Regions from separate parts of the Phyllobacterium sp. MT110 genome, predicted to be linked through region 1. Evidence: riboswitches for the same ligand, from Rfam matches in the RefSeq annotation. Region 1 holds a riboswitch; each other region holds the start of a gene.
What was found. Region 1 has a riboswitch for cobalamin ahead of AC1Q5O_RS05465 (CbtB domain-containing protein). Riboswitches for the same ligand answer to the same signal wherever they lie in the genome.
Positions count from the first base shown of each region.

Region 1 (4,355 bases):
CAGCACCAGCAAGGCCTGATAGGGGGATGTCCAATCAGCCGGCAGACGTCGAAGGACAAGCGTGGTATTGACCACGCCGGATGCGATCACCAATGCGACGGCCGCATGACCGGCCGACGAAAACCGCATGAGCGCCGTTCGCGCGGCCCCACGCCATTCCACCTGGCGCAACCGGCCAAGGATCAGCACGACCGGTATCAGCGCTCCGATCCACGCGCCGCCCGAGAGCACATGCACCATATCGTTGAAACGGTGGGCCGCGCCGATCCAACCCTCCCGCATTGTGGCATGGCCGGAAAATGCCAGGCTTGCCAGGAGCAGCCCCGAAGCCATGGCAAGAGCGATGCGCGCGCGGGGTGGCGACAGAGCCAATGCGGGCAACAAAAGCAGCGCCGCCGCGACCTGTATCGCCCAGCCGCGGCCGACACTTGTCTCAAGCAGCACGTCCCGGATGGTTCCGAGATCGACGGCATCGCTCCAGCCCTGCCCGATCATTCCAGCCTGCAGCGGCAGCGCGGCAAAGATCGTTCCGATAGCCAGAAAGACCGCGATCCCGCTCGCAGGACGCAGGCGCTCCCCGATCTCCAGCGCCAGGGGTTTGGGCACAAGCAGTGCGAGGTAGGCAAACGCGCCCCACAGGAACATCGTGGACGTATTGTGCACGAACCTGCACAGAACAAGCGTGGTCTCCAACCCCATCAGGGTTTGACGGTGAATGTATAGCTGCCCTTGGTCTTGTGACCGTCGGTGGAAAGTGCGGTCCAGTTCACGGTATATTCCCCCGACGCGAGGGGTGCCGACAGCGGAATGACCAGTGTCTTGTGGTTGTTGATCGACAGTTTGGCCTGCCCCGTCGATATGGTCGCCTTGCCCGGGCCGGTGATCGTTGCACCTGAGAATTTCAGGTTCAAACCCTCGGAAAACGTCAGATCGATCTCGACGGGCGAGACCTTCATGATGGCGTTTTCGGCCGGAACTGCCGATTCAAGATGGGCGTGCGCCAATACCTGCCCCAACAGGCCGGCATTAAGGACCGTTGCGACAGCAAAAATACGAATGAGCCGTGACATGAGAACTCCTGTGAGCGGGCGGATTTGACGGATCCGGAGAAAGGGTGCGACCGCGCGGCGAAAGCTAAGCCTGATTTTTGCCGGGATCATGGCAGAATCCCTGTGGGGCGCGACGGCACGCAGGCGGCAGCGCGTAGCATCCACCGGCGGCCGTCGCTGCTCATTTCCGTACAGCTGCGCGGCTCGACATCGATGCGCCAGAATGCGGAATCCGGTGCCTGCAACACGCTCAGAACAGCGGCGCGAATGACGGAAGCGTGTGTTACCACGACTGTGTGACCGCCATCATGCATATGCGCGCTCATCCAATCTGCAATCCTGACGAGAAAATCATGGATGGATTCGCCGCCATGCGGGGCCGAGGCGGGATTGTTCATCCAGTCCGTCACATCGTCCGGGTGAGCTTCGTGGACAGCGGCGAGTGTCCTCCCCGCCCATTTCCCGTAATCGATATCCGCCAACGCCGCATCGACAACGGATTCCAGACCCAGGGCATCGGCGGTTTGCCGGGCGCGCAGCGCCGGACTGGTCAAAACATGGTGCGCGCGGCGCAAATGCCCGGCAATGGCCTGCAGGTTTTGGGCTTCCCCGGGTTCAAGCGCTTCGTCGGCGGGGAAAGCACCTGTGCGGACCGCCGGTGTGGCGCCATGGCAAACAAGGGTCAACCGCGTGGCTCTGGCCAAAATATCCCTCAAAACCCTCAGGAGAAAACCGTAAACAGCCTGCAGACCGTTCATTGACAGTCTGCGGCGCGCACAGATATAACCGTGCTGTTGCGAGTTTGGAAGCCGGTGAAATTCCGGAGCGGTCGCGCCACTGTAATTAATCAGTCCTTTTTCACTGATTGAAAGCCAGACCCTGGCCGCAACATCATTTATTCCGTTAGTGAACGCGTCATTCTGGGAGAAAATTCATGTCCGATATCGCTCTTACGCCGTCAGCAGGCGTCACGCCCATTCCTCTTGGCGAAGTCTTGCCCTGGGCCATTTTCGGCGGGCTGATCATGCTGCTCGCAATCTATTTCATTGGTGCGGAAGAAGGTGCGATGTCGCTCTTCTCGGGCATGTATGTGCACGAATTCGTTCATGACGGCCGCCATCTCCTCGGTTTTCCCTGCCACTGAGGAAACGAAACAATGACAAGAGATCTTTTGATCCGCGGCATGATCGCAGGGGTCATCGCCGGGTTGTTGGCGTTCGGGTTTGCCCGGGTATTCGGCGAACCGCAGGTTGATCATGCCATTGCCTTCGAGGAAAAGATGAGCCAGGCGGCCGGCGCAGCGGCTGAACCGGAGCTTGTCACACGGGCGACACAGGCCGGCATCGGCCTGTTTACCGGCATTGTCGTCTACAGTGCCGCACTTGGCGGATTGTTCTCCCTGGTCTTTGCCTTCGTGCATGGCCGGGTCAGTTCCCTCAGCCCGCGTAGTACGGCGGCCCTGCTGGCGCTCGCAGGTTTTGTGGCAATTGTTCTCGTTCCCTGCATCAAGTACCCGATGAATCCGCCTGCGGTTGGCAGCCCGGATACCATCGGGGCCAGAACGGAACTGTTCTTCGTCATGCTGGTGGTTTCGCTCGGTGCCCTTGCGGCGGCTGTGGGTCTGGCAAAGCGCCTTTATGCCCAGCACGGCGCATGGAACGCGACATTGATGGCCGGTGCAGCCTATGTCGTGTTCATTGCGCTGGTGCAATACGCGCTTCCCGCCATCAATGAAGTTCCCGAACAGTTCTCACCGACCGTTCTCTGGAATTTCCGCGTCGCATCGCTGGGCATCCATGTGATCGTCTGGACAACGCTTGGTCTGCTCTTCGGCGCTTTGGCTGAACGGGTTCTGGCCGGACAGCGTCCGCGCTATCGCCTGCATGCGGCACGCTGAGCGCAGTCGCGCCATTTCTGAACGCCCGCGGGCGTTCAGGCTTCCGCTGCCGATGGGACTGTCATGAGACCGCAACGCTTCGATATCCCCATGGGATGCCCGGCAGGCTGGCTTCTGGCTCTGGTCGCATGCCTGTTCATGCTGCAAACCGCAAGCGGATGGGCGCACCGCAGCAGCGCCGGTACCGATACGTCGGGCATTTCCATTCCAAGCCTGTCCCATGGTGAAATGGCGGTTATCGCCGACTACCGCAAGCCGATCCTCGATCTGGCGGCCCGCATGACCCGCACCGATGAGAAATTCCGGCGGCTGCTGAACTACACCAATATCCAATACAGCTATTGTCTCTGGGGCATTGTCCCCGGCAGCATTGCGGATGAGCAAAGCCCGTTCAATGCCTGTTCGCACGCCTATCTTGCTGCGACGAAGGCTGTGCTTGTGTATATGCGTGACATGCCTGAACACCGGGACGCCGTCAGTACCCTGGTCTCCGATCTCGATGCCACACTTGTGCACAATGGCGGCTCTTTCGTCATGTGCCAGTATAGCGGCGATCCCTACAACACGGCTGACATCATCAGACCGCGTTGGGGCGATGTGCCTGGACACCTGACCAGCCTGTTTTCCTTCCTGGGATTCGCGATGCTGCTTGCTTCGGCGGTTTTTGCCCTCATCCGTCTGACACGCCCGCCACGACAGCCCGTCAACGCCTGATCAAGGCTATGGCCTTTAGGTCACACCGCGCATGTCTTGCCGCCAAACCCCAGATCGCCCTTTCCGCTGTGCGCGACTTGACGTAAGCCTGCTGTCCAGATCGTTTTGACCGTTTGAACGTTACTGCATTCCCTGCCCAAAGACGCTGAGAACCAAGGACACTTCATGCCCTCCTTTGATTATATCCGCCCCATCCTGCTGCTGCTCGGCTCAAATGTTTTCATGACATTTGCCTGGTATGGCCATCTCAAATTCGCGGACCGGCCGCTTTTCCTGGTCATCTTCATCAGCTGGATGATCGCCTTTGCCGAATACTGCCTTGCGGTACCGGCGAACCGCTACGGTCACGAGATCTATTCGGCCGCCCAGTTGAAGACCATCCAGGAAGTGATCACGCTTCTGGTCTTTGCCGGGTTTTCAGTGATGTATCTTGGTGAAAAAATCACGATCAACCACCTCGTCGGCTTCGCCATGATCTGCGGCGGCGCATTCTTCGTGTTCAAGGGGCCGCTCTAGGATCAAGTGGCCGTGCTGGGCTTGATGGCTCAAGCAGGAAGTATAGTTAGTCAGATAATTATACGATCGATAACGGGCAAAGACCACTTGCTATCCGTGGTGCGGCGTGCGATTGCGGCTATTTTCTGGAAATGCGGAGCGAGGATAGAACCGATTTCAACCGGATTCACGGAAGCCCG
Region 1 covers NZ_JBXAFE010000001.1:1,047,862-1,052,216, reverse strand. The annotation lists gene copD (copper homeostasis membrane protein CopD) at 1-699, opposite strand, end outside; gene copC (copper homeostasis periplasmic binding protein CopC) at 699-1,070, opposite strand; gene AC1Q5O_RS05470 (histidine phosphatase family protein) at 1,157-1,807, opposite strand; cobalamin riboswitch at 1,801-1,951, shown strand; gene AC1Q5O_RS05465 (CbtB domain-containing protein) at 1,984-2,193, shown strand; gene AC1Q5O_RS05460 (CbtA family protein) at 2,206-2,946, shown strand; gene AC1Q5O_RS05455 (hypothetical protein) at 3,010-3,660, shown strand; gene AC1Q5O_RS05450 (DMT family protein) at 3,826-4,176, shown strand.

Region 2 (4,355 bases), on a different contig from region 1:
AGCGGCCCGAAGGAAACCATCGATGTCCTGAAGAAGGCCAGCGTGCCCTTCGTTTTTGTGCCGGAAGATTACACCGGAAAGAGTATCGCGGCGAAAATACGCGTGGTGGGCACAGCCCTCGGTGTTGATGAGAAAGCCGAAAAGCTGGCATCGCAGGTCGAGAAGGATTTGCAGGCGGCTGAAGATGCAACGAAAAACATCAAGAACCGCAAGCGGATCCTGTTTGTCCTCAGCGCGCAGGGCGGCAAGATCATGGCCTCCGGCACCAAAACGGCAGCCAATGGGATCATTGCACTGGCCGGTGCCGACAATGCGATCACGGAATACCCCGGATACAAGCCATTGACGGACGAAGCAATCATCACGGCCAAACCCGACGTCATTCTGGTCATGGACCGCGGTGGTGACCATGCGTCCGACAATGCCGACCTTCTTGCCAATGCGGCGATTGCCGCAACGCCCGCCGGCAAGGACAAGAAGATCATCCGCATGAGTGGTCAGTATCTGCTGGGCTTCGGGCCGCGTGCGCCCAAGGCAATTCACGAGCTGGCAGAAGCCATTTACGGCAACGAACTCGGCAAATGAGTGAGACCGTCTTGAGAAAACCTGCCGTCCTTGCTTCCGCACAGGGCGGCAGCAGACTGCGCCCGGATGGTGACCGGTCGGCGTTTGCGCGCATGGTCATTGCCTGCCTGTGCGTGGCGCTCGTTGCCACAGTCCTTTTCAGCCTTGCCTTTGGTGCATCCGATGCATCGGTCCTCTCCGTCGTGAAGTCCCTGATTGCCGGATCCGATACCACAGACAATGCGCTCTCCGTCCGCGACCGCATCATCATTTACGATATCCGCCTGCCGCGCGTCATTCTCGGGGCGCTGATCGGCGCGTCCCTTGCCGTATCGGGTGCAGTCATGCAGGGATTGTTCCGCAATCCGCTGGCCGACCCCGGCATCGTCGGCGTCTCGGCGGGCGCCGGGCTTGGCGCGGTCAGCATCATCGTTCTCGGCGGAACCTTCCTCGCCCCGGTGATCGCCCTGTTCAGTCTCTATGCCTTGCCGCTCGCCGCTTTCTTCGGCGCCCTCATCTTCACGCTCGTCCTCTACCACGTCGCGACACGGCGCGGGCAGACATCCATCGCCACCATGCTGCTCGCCGGTATTGCGCTCGGCGCCATGGCCGCCGCCTATATCGGTGTCCTGGTCTATGTCACCGACGACAAACAGTTGCGCGATCTGACATTCTGGGGGCTGGGATCGCTGGCGGGAGCCAATTGGGTCAAGATCGCCGCATCAGGCCCGCTCATTGCGCTCGCCCTCGTCATTTCACCGTTCCTCGCCCGCGGCCTCAACGGGCTCGCCCTCGGGGAAGCATCGGCCAGCCATCTCGGCATCCCGGTACAGCGGTTCAAACGCATCGCCATTGTCACCGTCGCTGCCGCCACCGGCGCATCGGTTGCGGTCAGCGGCGGCATCGGTTTTGTCGGCGTCGTCGTTCCGCATCTGCTGCGCCTCGTGATCGGCCCCGATCATCGCTATCTCCTGCCTGCCGCCGCCCTCCTTGGCGCCAGCCTGCTGCTGATTGCCGATGCGGTCAGCCGCACCATCGTTGCACCGTCCGAACTGCCGATCGGCATCGTCACGGCGGCCGTCGGCGCACCGTTCTTCCTGTGGATATTGCTGCGCCGCCGCGGCATTCTGGACCTCTGACCATGATCCGTGTTTCCAATGTCTCCGTATCCCTCGGCCGAAACAGAATTGTCGAGGACGTATCCTTTGATGCGCAGGCCGGCGCATTCACAGTTATCGTCGGACCCAACGGGTCAGGTAAAACGACCCTGATGCGCGCACTCTCCGGTGATCTGCCACATGAGGGCGTCATCAGCATCAACGGCACGCCGATCGACCGGCTGAAGCTCTGGCAGATGGCAACCATGCGGGCGATCCTGCCGCAATCCACCTCGCTGTCCTTTCCGTTTACCGTGCGTGAGATCGTCAAGCTGGGCATGACCAGCGGCCGCTCCGGTGCTTCGCGCCACAACGTCGACACACTGCCCGATGAAGCGCTTGAGCGCGTTGACCTCGCGGGTTTCGGCGGGCGGTTCTATCAGGAACTCTCCGGCGGCGAGCAGCAGCGGGTGCAACTGGCGCGCGTCCTCTGCCAGGTCTGGCAGCCGGTGCTCGACGGCCAGCCGCGCTTTCTGTTTCTCGATGAGCCGGTGTCGAGCCTCGATATCAAACATCAGCTGATCATCATGCAGATTGCCCGCGACTTTGCCGATCGCGGTGGCGGGGTCATCGCTATCCTGCATGACCTCAACCTCACCTCCATGTTTGCCGACAGGGTCGTGGTCATGCACAGGGGGAGGGCCGATTCTGTGGGCACCCCCACGGAGGTCTTGACGGATGACCGCATCCTGCGCGTCTATGAATGTGCGCTCAAGGTAGGCGGTCTGCCCGGAAAATCCGTGCCGTTCGTCTTGCCGCAATCCGCAGTGCTCTGAGCACGCGAAGATGCCACCATCCACCTATTGACTAAAAATGGCGATTTGATACTAAATATAGATGTTATGGTTCTCCCCGAGTCGCAAGACCGGGAGCTAAGAGGGAAGCCGGTGAAATGTCCTGGACATTGAGGCCGGCGCTGCCCCCGCAACTGTAAACAGCGAGTTGTTGTCGACAATGCCACTGGAGCCGCGCTTCGGGAAGGCCGACACCAGCGCCGACCTGTGAGCCAGGAGACCTGCCATGACATGATGAACGTCCACGGGCGGGGTGTCCCGGTGTGTCGCTTGCAATGGTCGGCCGCAAGCTGATCGGATTCTTGCACGCGTGCGCTCGACCTTTGCCCCCAACATTTGGGGTATAAGCACATGTCTCTTTCTCTTCAAACCACCCGCGTCGACGGTCAGTCGCCGGTTCGTCCCGCCGAATTGCTGCCATTATCCAGCGAGCCCGGCTATCGCGTCATTCGCCGCAATGGCTCGGTCACACCCTTCGACCCGCTGAAAATCACCGTTGCTCTCACCAAAGCCTTCCTCGCCGTCGAAGGCAACGTCGCTGCCGGTTCGCGCCGTGTGCACGATGTCGTCGAAGGCTTGACCGCCGACATCGTGACAACATTGAAGCGCCGCAGCAGCGAAGGACGTCTGTTCCACATCGAGGATGTGCAGGATCAGGTCGAACTTGCCCTCATGCGCAGCGAAAACCACAAGGTTGCGCGTGCTTACGTGCTCTACCGGGAAGAACGCGCGAGAGAACGCGCAAAACTGGTGGAACCCGTGGCCGCAACCGGCCCGTCCCTCAACGTCACCCTGCCTGATGGGACCAGGGCACCGCTCGATGCGGCGCGCCTCGCCCGCATCATCGATGAAGCCTGCGAAGGACTTGAGGGGGTCAGCGCCGCGCCGATCCTGAGCGAAACCCAGCGCAATCTCTATGACGGTATCACCCTCGACGAACTATCGCTTGCACCCATTCTGGCGGCACGCACACTCGTTGAAACCGAACCGAACTACTCATTTGTCACTGCCCGGCTGCTTCTCGACAAGCTGCGCCGCGAAGCCTTGAGCTTTGTCTTCGGCAGGCCCGAACAGGCGACCCAGCATGAAATGGCAGAACGCTATGCCGATTATTTCCCCGCCTATGTGAAGGCCGGCATTGAAGCCGAACTGCTCGATCCGGAACTCGCCCGCTTCGACCTGCGGAAAATATCAGCAGCCCTGAAGCCGGAACGCGACCTGCAGTTCCAGTATCTTGGCCTGCAGACATTGTATGATCGTTATCTCCAGCAGACACGTGGTATCCGGTTCGAACTGCCACAGGCCTTCCTGATGCGCGTTGCCATGGGCCTCGCCACCCGTGAGATCGACCGGGAAGCGCGCGCCATCGAATTCTACGACCTGCTGTCGTCGTTCGACTTCATGGCTTCCACCCCGACCTTGTTCAATTCGGGCACGCTGCGCCCGCAGCTTTCCTCCTGCTTCCTGACCACCGTCGCCGACGATCTCGATGGCATCTTCAAGGCGGTGAAGGACAATGCGCTCCTGGCAAAATATTCCGGTGGCCTCGGCAATGACTGGACGCCAGTGCGTGGCCTTGGAGCCCATATCAAGGGAACCAACGGCGAAAGCCAAGGCGTTGTACCGTTCCTGAAAGTGGCCAACGATACGGCCATCGCGGTCAATCAGGGCGGCAAGCGCAAGGGCGCGGTCTGCGCCTATCTCGAAACCTGGCATGTCGACATCGAGGAGTTCCTCGATCTGCGCAAGAATACCGGTGACGACCGCCGCCGCACCCACGACATGAACACCGCCAACTGGGTGCCTGACCTGTTCATGAGCCGCGTCGAGGCGGACGAGT
Region 2 covers NZ_JBXAFE010000003.1:267,416-271,770, reverse strand. The annotation lists gene AC1Q5O_RS16425 (heme/hemin ABC transporter substrate-binding protein) at 1-585, shown strand, start outside; gene AC1Q5O_RS16420 (FecCD family ABC transporter permease) at 582-1,703, shown strand; gene AC1Q5O_RS16415 (heme ABC transporter ATP-binding protein) at 1,706-2,497, shown strand; cobalamin riboswitch at 2,548-2,758, shown strand; gene AC1Q5O_RS16410 (ribonucleoside-diphosphate reductase subunit alpha) at 2,867-4,355, shown strand, end outside.
Region 2: it holds a riboswitch for cobalamin, as region 1 does, so the genes downstream of both, AC1Q5O_RS16410 (ribonucleoside-diphosphate reductase subunit alpha) here and AC1Q5O_RS05465 (CbtB domain-containing protein) in region 1, are expected to answer to the same signal.

Region 3 (4,355 bases), 730 kb from region 1:
CATGAACTTGTCGGCACCGAGCCGCGTCTGGCGGGCCTCCTCGTAGATTGCCGTTGTCGTTGCCACGCAGTCGCGCCAGTTGGCCGCCGGATGGATATTCACCTCGATCACGCCGGGATCGGGTGCAACGCGGATGACGTTGATGCGGTGATCCTGCGGCGGGCTGTAACCTTCGATATGGACCGGCAGCCCGAGCTTGTGGGCGGCAGCTTCCGCCGCCGCAACCAGTTCCAGATAGTCCTCGAGCGCCTCCACCGGCGGCATGAACACGCTGAGACGCCCGTCGCGCGGCTCGACCGATATGGCGGTGCGCACGGCCCCGCCGATTTCCCCCAGTTCCTGCTCGACCCGCTCCTGCTGGTTGCCTTCATCAGCAGTGAAAGAGGCAACCGCCAGGATGTTCTCACGCGCCTGCGGTGCCGGGTCCGGCAGCGCCCCGCGATCCACCGACGGATCGACCGGCACGATATAGGGATATTCCGAGGCCGGAACATGCGGCAGGGCGCCGAGCGGCAGCCGGTATCCGACGGGCGAATCGCCCGGCACCAGGAACAACTTGCCGCGCCGCGTCTTCCATTTTTCGCTGCGCCAGCGCGGGCCGGAGGCCTGGCTGTTCCAGCGCTGCACCGGCAGGACAAAACCGCTTGGGTCGGTCAGGCCCCGCTCGAAAACCCGGGCGATGCGGCTGCGCTCTTCCGGATCCTTGAGCCTGGAGTTGGACGGATCGACATTGTCGGGAAGGTTGCCCTCCTTGATGATCCATTCCGCCGGATCTTCATAGGCGGGCGCCACCATCTCTTCTTCAACGCCAAGCTCCTGCGCCAACGCGACGAGGAGTTTTCCGGCATCTTCCGGCTTGACGTCAGCCTTGCCGTTCTCCGGCGCGATCAGGTCGGGATTGACCCAGATCGGCTTGCCGTCCTTGCGCCAGTAAAGCGAGAACGTCCAGCGCGGCAGGCTCTCGCCCGGATACCACTTGCCCTGCCCGTAATGCAGAAAACCACCCGGCGCAAAACGCTCGCGCAGCCGCCGGATCAGCCTGTCGGCCTTTTCGCGCTTGGTCGGCCCGACCGCATCGGTGTTCCATTCGCCCGATTCGAAATCGTCGATGGACACGAATGTGGGCTCGCCGCCCATGGTCAGGCGTACATCCCTCTCGTTCAGGATCGCGTCCACCTTTTCGCCGAGCGCATCGAGCGCATTCCAGGATTCGTCGGAAAACGGCCTGGTGATGCGCGGGTGCTCGGATACGCGTGTCACGCGCATGTCGAAACCGAATTCCACATTGGCGAATTCCGCCATGCCGGAAATCGGTGCGGCGTTGCGGTAATGCGGCGTAGCGGCAAGCGGTACGTGGCTTTCGCCGGTCAGAAGCCCGGAGGTGGGGTCGAGGCCGATCCAGCCCGCCCCCGGCAGATAGACTTCGCACCAGGCATGCAGGTCGGTGAAATCCTTGTCGGTGCCGGCGGGACCATCGATGGCGACAAGATCAGGCTTCAGCTGGATGAGATAGCCGGAGACGAACCGCGCGGCAAAACCGAGATTGCGCAACACCTGCACCAGCAGCCAGCTTGAATCCCGGCACGATCCCGAGCGCAGGTTCAAGGTGGCGTCCGGCTCCTGAACCCCGGTTTCCATGCGGATGACATAGCCGATCTCGCGCTGGATACGTGCGTTGAGATCAACGACGAAATTCACCGTGTTCGTCGGGCTGCGATCGATGGTTGCAAGGAAAGCCGAAACCAGCGGTCCTGCCGGTTGCGGTTTCATATAGATCGACAGGTCGTCGCTGATCTCTTCGGGATAGCTGAACGGCCAGGTCTCGGCGACCGGTTCGACGAAGAAATCGAATGGATTATAGACGGTCATATCAGCGACGAGATCGACCTCGATCTTCAGCTCCGTCACCGGTTCGGGAAAGACGAAGCGGGCGAGGAAATTGCCGTAGGGGTCCTGCTGCAGGTTGACGAAATGATTGGCCGGACTGACTTTCAGGGAATGGCTGAGAACTTTTGTCCGGGAATGGGGTGCCGGCTGGAGCCGGATGATCTGCGGCCCGAGCATGATGGGCCGGTCATACCGGTAATGTGTCAGATGATAGACTGCTGCGTGAATTGCCATATCGCCTCAAAAGTCTGATTCAAAAAACTGCGGTTCCACAAATGCTCCCAGCACTCTAGCGCGTTACCGGCCAATTGAAATCTTTCATTTGCCAAAAATTTTGGCAGCTGTAAAAATTGCCGCATAAACGTGCTTGCAACTGCGCGGCTGGCCGCATAGCATTCGCGCCGATGGTTTCTTCCGCACGACAACGCGGGAGATGAAAAGGGAACACGGTGAGGCGTACCCAAAAGGGACCGAGACCGTGGCTGCCCCCGCAACTGTAAGCGGTGAGCGATGCCTGACATGCCACTGACCGGAAGGTCGGGAAGGCAAGGCGAAGCTGAGACCCGCGAGCCAGGAGACCTGCCATCTCATCTACAATTCGAACCGGACGGGGTGTGCCGGGAGCGATGCGATGTCCTCTCCCGCATTGTCGCGATGGTGCATTGGCCGCGTTCCCCTAACCTTTGTCCACAAGGCAAGGCACCGGCATGACCACGCCAAGACCCGACCACCAGATTATCGCCTGCACCCAGTGCAAGGCGGCTGACGGACTGTCACGACCGGGACAGACCCTTGCCCACAGGCTGTGGGCGGAACTCGATGGCCAGCTCGGCTATGAGGTGCGCGGTGTTGGCTGCATGGCGGGCTGCGAACGACCCTGCACCGTGGCGTTCCGGGCGCCCGGCAAGGCGCAATATCTCTTCGGCGATATCGATCCCGCCACGGACTTTGCCGATCTTCTGGACTTCGCCCGGATGTATCACGCGCTCGCCGATGGCTGGTCCAAAGCATCACAGCGCCCGCAAGGCCTTTGGGACAAGACACTCGCACGCATTCCGGCGCACCTATGACACACCGGGTATTGACCAATGTTATAACGTTACTATACGAGAACGGAGCGTCCGCGATAACACGACGTTTACCGGTTGGGATTTGACACCATGTGCCTTGCCTGCAGTCACGGATATCCGCCCATGAACCACGTCGCCCTGCGTGCCGACGAGGTGACGTTCCGCACCGCCGGCCAGACGCTGGTGGATGAGGTATCGCTCGACATCGCGCGCGGCGCGCGACTTGCCATTATCGGGCCGAACGGCGCCGGGAAATCCACGCTTTTGCGCATGCTGGCCGGGCTGCAGCGCCCCTCCTCCGGCAGCATCCATCTCGACGGCGCGGCAATAGACCGGCTGCCGCCGAAGGAACGGGCCAGGAGATTTGCCTTCGTCGGCCAGACCGACATGCCGGACCCGCAATTGCTGGTGGACGATTATGTCTCCCTTGGCCGCATTCCGCACACCGGCACCCTGACCAAGGCGAAGGACCGGGATATCGTGACGGAAGCCCTGCTCCGCGCCGGGATCGCCGCGTTTTCGCGCCGTCCCATCGGCTCGCTCTCCGGCGGCGAAAGGCAGCGCGTGCAGCTGGCGCGCGCCATCGCCCAGCAGCCGGACATCCTGTTTCTCGACGAACCCACCAATCACCTCGACCCGAAGGCGCGCAGCGAACTGCTGGCGCTCGTCGCCGGTCTCGATGTGACTGTTATAGCGGTGCTGCACGACCTGCCGCTGGTGGCGCCGTTTGCAACCCACGTCGCCGTCATGCATGCCGCCCAGCTTGTCGCCGCCGGCACGCCCGACGAAACGCTGACGCCGCGCATCGTCAGCGATGTCTTCGATCTCGATGTCCTGCGCCTGCGCCATCCGTCGCAGGATCGCGACCTCATGGTGTTCGAAGCACCCGGACCAACCACAAAACAAACTGCTCAGCTACGGAGAATTTGATGAAAAGAATGCTGCTCGCCCTCGCCTTGTCGGCGCTGTCCGCCCCCGCATGGGCGTTTCCCGTGACGGTCGACAGTTGCGGCAAGCCCGTAACCTTCGAGGCCGCACCCAAGCGTGCGGTCATCCAAGACATCAACATGAGCGAAATGGCCTTCGCCCTGCACCTGCAATCCTCGATGGTCGGGGTTTCGGGCATTACCGGCTGGTACAAGCTGGACAACGCCTTCAAGAAGCAGCTGGGCACCATTCCCGAGCTTGCGCCGAAATATCCCACCCTTGAAAATCTCATTGCGGCGGAACCGGATTTCTTCTTCGCCGGCTGGAATTACGGCATGAAGCCGGGTGGCGAAGTCACCCCCGACACGTTGGCGCCGCACGGCATCAAGACACTTGAACTGACCGAAAGCTGCATCCATCTCGACAAGTCCCGGCCCGCCGCCACCATGGACCTGCTTTATGGCGACATGG
Region 3 covers NZ_JBXAFE010000001.1:316,204-320,558, reverse strand. The annotation lists gene AC1Q5O_RS01550 (transglutaminase family protein) at 1-2,121, opposite strand, end outside; cobalamin riboswitch at 2,276-2,488, shown strand; gene AC1Q5O_RS01545 (DUF1636 family protein) at 2,595-2,957, shown strand; gene AC1Q5O_RS01540 (ABC transporter ATP-binding protein) at 3,081-3,887, shown strand; gene AC1Q5O_RS01535 (ABC transporter substrate-binding protein) at 3,887-4,355, shown strand, end outside.
Region 3: it holds a riboswitch for cobalamin, as region 1 does, so the genes downstream of both, AC1Q5O_RS01545 (DUF1636 family protein) here and AC1Q5O_RS05465 (CbtB domain-containing protein) in region 1, are expected to answer to the same signal.

Region 4 (4,355 bases), 840 kb from region 1:
ACGCAGGTCAGGTGCGCGGCGGCGTTGACGTCCGTTTCGGTCAGGATGCGCTTGATCGTGCGGGCCGTGCGCTCGCGGGTGGAACCGCCGGCGCCGTAGGTTACCGACACGAATTCGGGATTGAGCGGCGCAAGACGCGTCACGGTTTCCCACAGGCGCTCTTCCATCACCTCGGTCTTCGGCGGGAAGAATTCAAAGGAAACCTTGATATTGGTTCCAAGGTCGGCACGGCGGGATTGGCGGAAAAAGCTCATCAGACACTCTCCGTTACGCGGGAGGTTAAAGCGGGATCAGCGATCAGCAGGCGTGGGTCGCGTGCCAACCACAGTTTGACGGTCAGTTTGTCTTTGTCTTTTGGTTCGAGTTCGATGCTGTTTTCCAGCGCCAGCCCGGCCTCGGTCAGCCAGTCACGCATCTGGTTGTCGTTGAAGCCAAGCCGTATATGCGCATGGCTGTCCCGCAGGAATTCAAGATCGTGCGGGGCGAAATCGACGATCAGCATGCGCCCGCCCGCACGCAAGGCGCGTGCGGCCTCGCGGATGGCCTCGGCAGGATTGTCGAGGAAGTGCAGCACCTGATGAACGGTCACCAGATCGAAAGACTCCCGGTCAACCGGCAGCGAATAGACATCGCCCTGGCGGACCTGCGCATTGGTGATGCCCGACCGGTCAAGATTGGAGCGGGCAATGGTCAGCATGTCGCGATTGATATCGATGCCGACACCGCGCACGTAAAGCGGGGCAAACAGTTCGAGAAGACGGCCGGTGCCGGTGCCCACGTCAAGCATCGCCTGGAACGGCGTGCGCCCGATGATCTTCGTCAGCGCGGCTTCCACCGCGCCATCCGGCACATGCAGCGAACGGATAGCGTCCCAGCTGGTGGCATTGGCACTGAAATAGGCGGCGGCCCGCTCGCGGCGCTGCAGCTTCACCGAGCCGAGCCGCTCGATATCGCGCTCCAGCAATGGATCGGACACATCAAGACGATCGAGCAGGATCCGGGCGATATCGCCAACCACCAGGGATTCAGCGAGGCGGAAATAGGCCCAGGAGCCCTCCTGATAACGGTTGATCAGATTGGCTTCGAACAGCAGCTTGAGATGGCGGGAGACGCGTGGCTGCGACTGCCCGAGGATGGAGGTCAGATCGGAAACCGTCAGATCCCCCCGGGACAACAGCGCCAGAATGCGCAGGCGGCTGGGTTCCGCCGCTGCCTTCAGCGTATCGACCATCAGGTCAAGATTGAGATCACGTTTGTCCATCAAGGTATCCTCAAAAGATATAAAGATATGTTTATGTGAGAAATACAGATTTGGCAAGTTTTGTTTTTCCGTTGACGGCAAATTTTGTCGCGTTTGAAATAGGCTGGTATATCGATCAGCGAATCGGCGGGAAGACAGTGCAATGAGTTCAGGAACCAACCGCCAAAGGGCCATCGGCAAGGCGCTGACACTGCTTTTGCCGGCCGTACCCTACTCGGATTCCGAGCCCATACGCGCCGCCGCCACGGCACCGCACATGAAAAGCCTGCCACCACCCATTGCGGTGTGGCTGGCCACAGTCGCCCATGTCCGCCATCAGCACACGGACTACGATGCGCTGCGCGACGAGGGCTATGACAAGGAGTCGGCCCGTTTCTTCGTGCTCGAGGCCATCAACCGGAAATTGACGGAATGGCGGGCGACGCGGCTGCTGGATCCGGACGAGGACGATCCGAGCTGAAATCAGCGCCTGTATCCCACTGATCTTCATAGATGAGCTGGTCCAGCGGCAACCGTTCGCGCCAGCCGCGCTTTTGCAGCTCCGGCTGATCGTAGAGCTGGTCGACATAGCCGATGCAGAGATAGGCGATGATCTCGACATGATCGGGGATGGCCAGAATGCGGCGCATGTCCCGGTCATGGTAGATGCTGACCCAGCCGACGCCGATGCCTTCCGCCCGCGCCGCCAGCCACAGGTTCTGCACGGCACAGACGGTGCTGTAGACATCCATCTGCCGGTTATGGGTGCGCCCCAGAACGACATCGCCGCCGCGTGTCCGGTCGCAGGTGATGCACAGATTGACCGGCGCCTTCACGATGCCCTCAAGCTTCAGCGAGGCGTAGAGCGCCTGGCGCTCGTCGGTGAACATGGCCTTTGCTTCTGCATTGGCGCGGGTAAAGGCCTGATGCACCTCGGCCTTGCGTGCCGCGTCGCGGATGAGAATGAAATTCCACGGCTGCATGAACCCCACCGACGGCGCGTGATGGGCGGCATCGAGCAGCCGCAGCAGCACTTCGTCGTCGACGGGCCTTGGCAGGAACTGGTCGCGCACATCGCGGCGGGTATGGATGGCTTTGTAGACGGCGGCGCGCTCGTCCGCGGAAAAATCGGCGGCGGCCACGGGACCACAGGCAGAGTCGTGCATCGTTTGCTCCCAACAATGCGAGGGTCAGATTGATCTGACCCCAGACACCTCCCCGCTGTCCGTGCGGTTTCGGCTATCCGGTCCGGCCGGTCTTCTGACTGAGGTTCACCTGAACCGCGCGCCTTCCGGGTTTCCCCGTGGCAATCTGCGCGGCCCATCCCCTATACAGCGTTGGGCACGTGCCGGATTTGCACCGGCTTCCCGATTCTCCTGCATGCAGGCACCGGACCTGCATTCCATTCGCCACAGATCGGCGAAGGACGCAAGCGTCAGCCCGGATAAATCCATTGCTCCGGCAGGCGCGCATCGATTTTTTCACCGGAATGGATGATTCCCGGCACTTCAACCCAGACGACGATGCCACGCAGCCGCTTCGACGCTTTGACGAAGTCGAGCGCCGTCGCGGTGTGATCGGGGGTTTGCGCCCGCTCGGCGATGGAGCGTCCGGCGACCTTGCACGGCGCGTTCTGCCCGTCGACCTTCAGCGTCACGCCGCCTTCGAAGAACAGCAGCGTGCGCGGCGGCAGCATGGAAAGCGAGGGAATGCCATCGACAACCATGTTGGCGCCGATCCATTCGGGTTTGACTTCCGCAAGGCCCATGGCGCCGGCAATCATTGCAAGCTCGTCGGCCGCCAGAACGGAAATATGCCGTTCGTTGCGCATCTCCGTTCCGCGCGGGTACCAGGGCTCGCGCCCGCCGGACCGGCGCGTCAGGCCGGCATGATAATCGCCGCGGATGCCTTCAAAGGTGAGATCGAGCGTGTCCGTGGCAGCGGTGACAAAACTGTCTTTCGGCGCCTGGAACAGGCCGCTCACCCGCCCGACAATCTTGCGGGCCGGAAGGATGTCCGTTCTGGTTGCGAAAAGATCTGTCATGACGGCACTCCGGTGAAATCAGCCGCATCTTAGGAAAATTGCTTGTTAAAACCAGCCAATATCACTGATGGAAACGTCAAAATTGGTGATGGGAGGGCGTTGCCGCCCTCCCGGTCGCATCAGCGTGTCAGAGGCTTGTAGCTCGGACGCTTCGGATTGACGCTGTCCGGTCCGAGACGACGGATCTTGTCGTTCTCATAGTCCTGGAAGTTGCCTTCGAACCATTCGACGTGGCTGTCGCCTTCGAAGGCCAGGATGTGCGTCGCCAGCCGGTCAAGGAACATGCGGTCGTGGCTGATGATAACGGCGCAGCCGGCGTATTTTTCCAGCGCGTCTTCCAGTGCCGCCAGCGTTTCGGTGTCAAGATCGTTGGTCGGTTCGTCGAGCAGCAGGACATTGCCGCCGGACTGCAGCATCTTGGCAAGATGCACGCGGTTGCGCTGACCGCCGGAGAGATTGCCGACCTTCTGCTGCTGGTCGCCGCCCTTGAAGTTGAACGCCGAGACATAGGCGCGCGAATTCATCTCGTTCTTGCCGATCTTGATGATTTCATTGCCGCCGGAGATTTCTTCCCAGACATTCTTCTCCGCCGCGAGATGATCGCGGCTCTGGTCGACATAACCGAGATGAACCGTTTCACCGACGCGGATCGAGCCGGAATCCGGCTTTTCCTGTCCGGTGATCATCTTGAACAGCGTGGTCTTACCCGCACCGTTCGGACCGATGATGCCGACAATGCCGCCGGGCGGCAGCTTGAAGGTCAGGTTTTCGATGAGAACGCGGTCGCCGAAGGATTTGGTGAGGTTTTCCGCCTCGATAACCACCTGGCCGAGACGCTCGCCTGCCGGAATGATGATCTGCGCATCGCCGGGACGCTGCTCATTGGCGGCATCGACCAGCGCGTCATAGGCCTTGATACGGGCTTTCGACTTGGCCTGACGTGCCTTGGGGCTGGCGGAAATCCACTCGCGCTCGCGCTCCAGAGCCTTCTGGCGCGAGTCGTCCTCGCGGCCTTCCTGCTGCATGCGCTTGGCCTTCGCACCGAGATAGGCGGAGTAATTGCCTTCGTAG
Region 4 covers NZ_JBXAFE010000001.1:1,886,273-1,890,627, forward strand. The annotation lists gene metF (methylenetetrahydrofolate reductase [NAD(P)H]) at 1-254, opposite strand, end outside; gene AC1Q5O_RS09635 (ArsR/SmtB family transcription factor) at 254-1,261, opposite strand; gene AC1Q5O_RS09640 (DUF2293 domain-containing protein) at 1,404-1,721, shown strand; gene bluB (5,6-dimethylbenzimidazole synthase) at 1,654-2,406, opposite strand; cobalamin riboswitch at 2,474-2,649, opposite strand; gene AC1Q5O_RS09650 (MOSC domain-containing protein) at 2,676-3,284, opposite strand; gene ettA (energy-dependent translational throttle protein EttA) at 3,404-4,355, opposite strand, start outside.
Region 4: it holds a riboswitch for cobalamin, as region 1 does, so the genes downstream of both, bluB (5,6-dimethylbenzimidazole synthase) here and AC1Q5O_RS05465 (CbtB domain-containing protein) in region 1, are expected to answer to the same signal.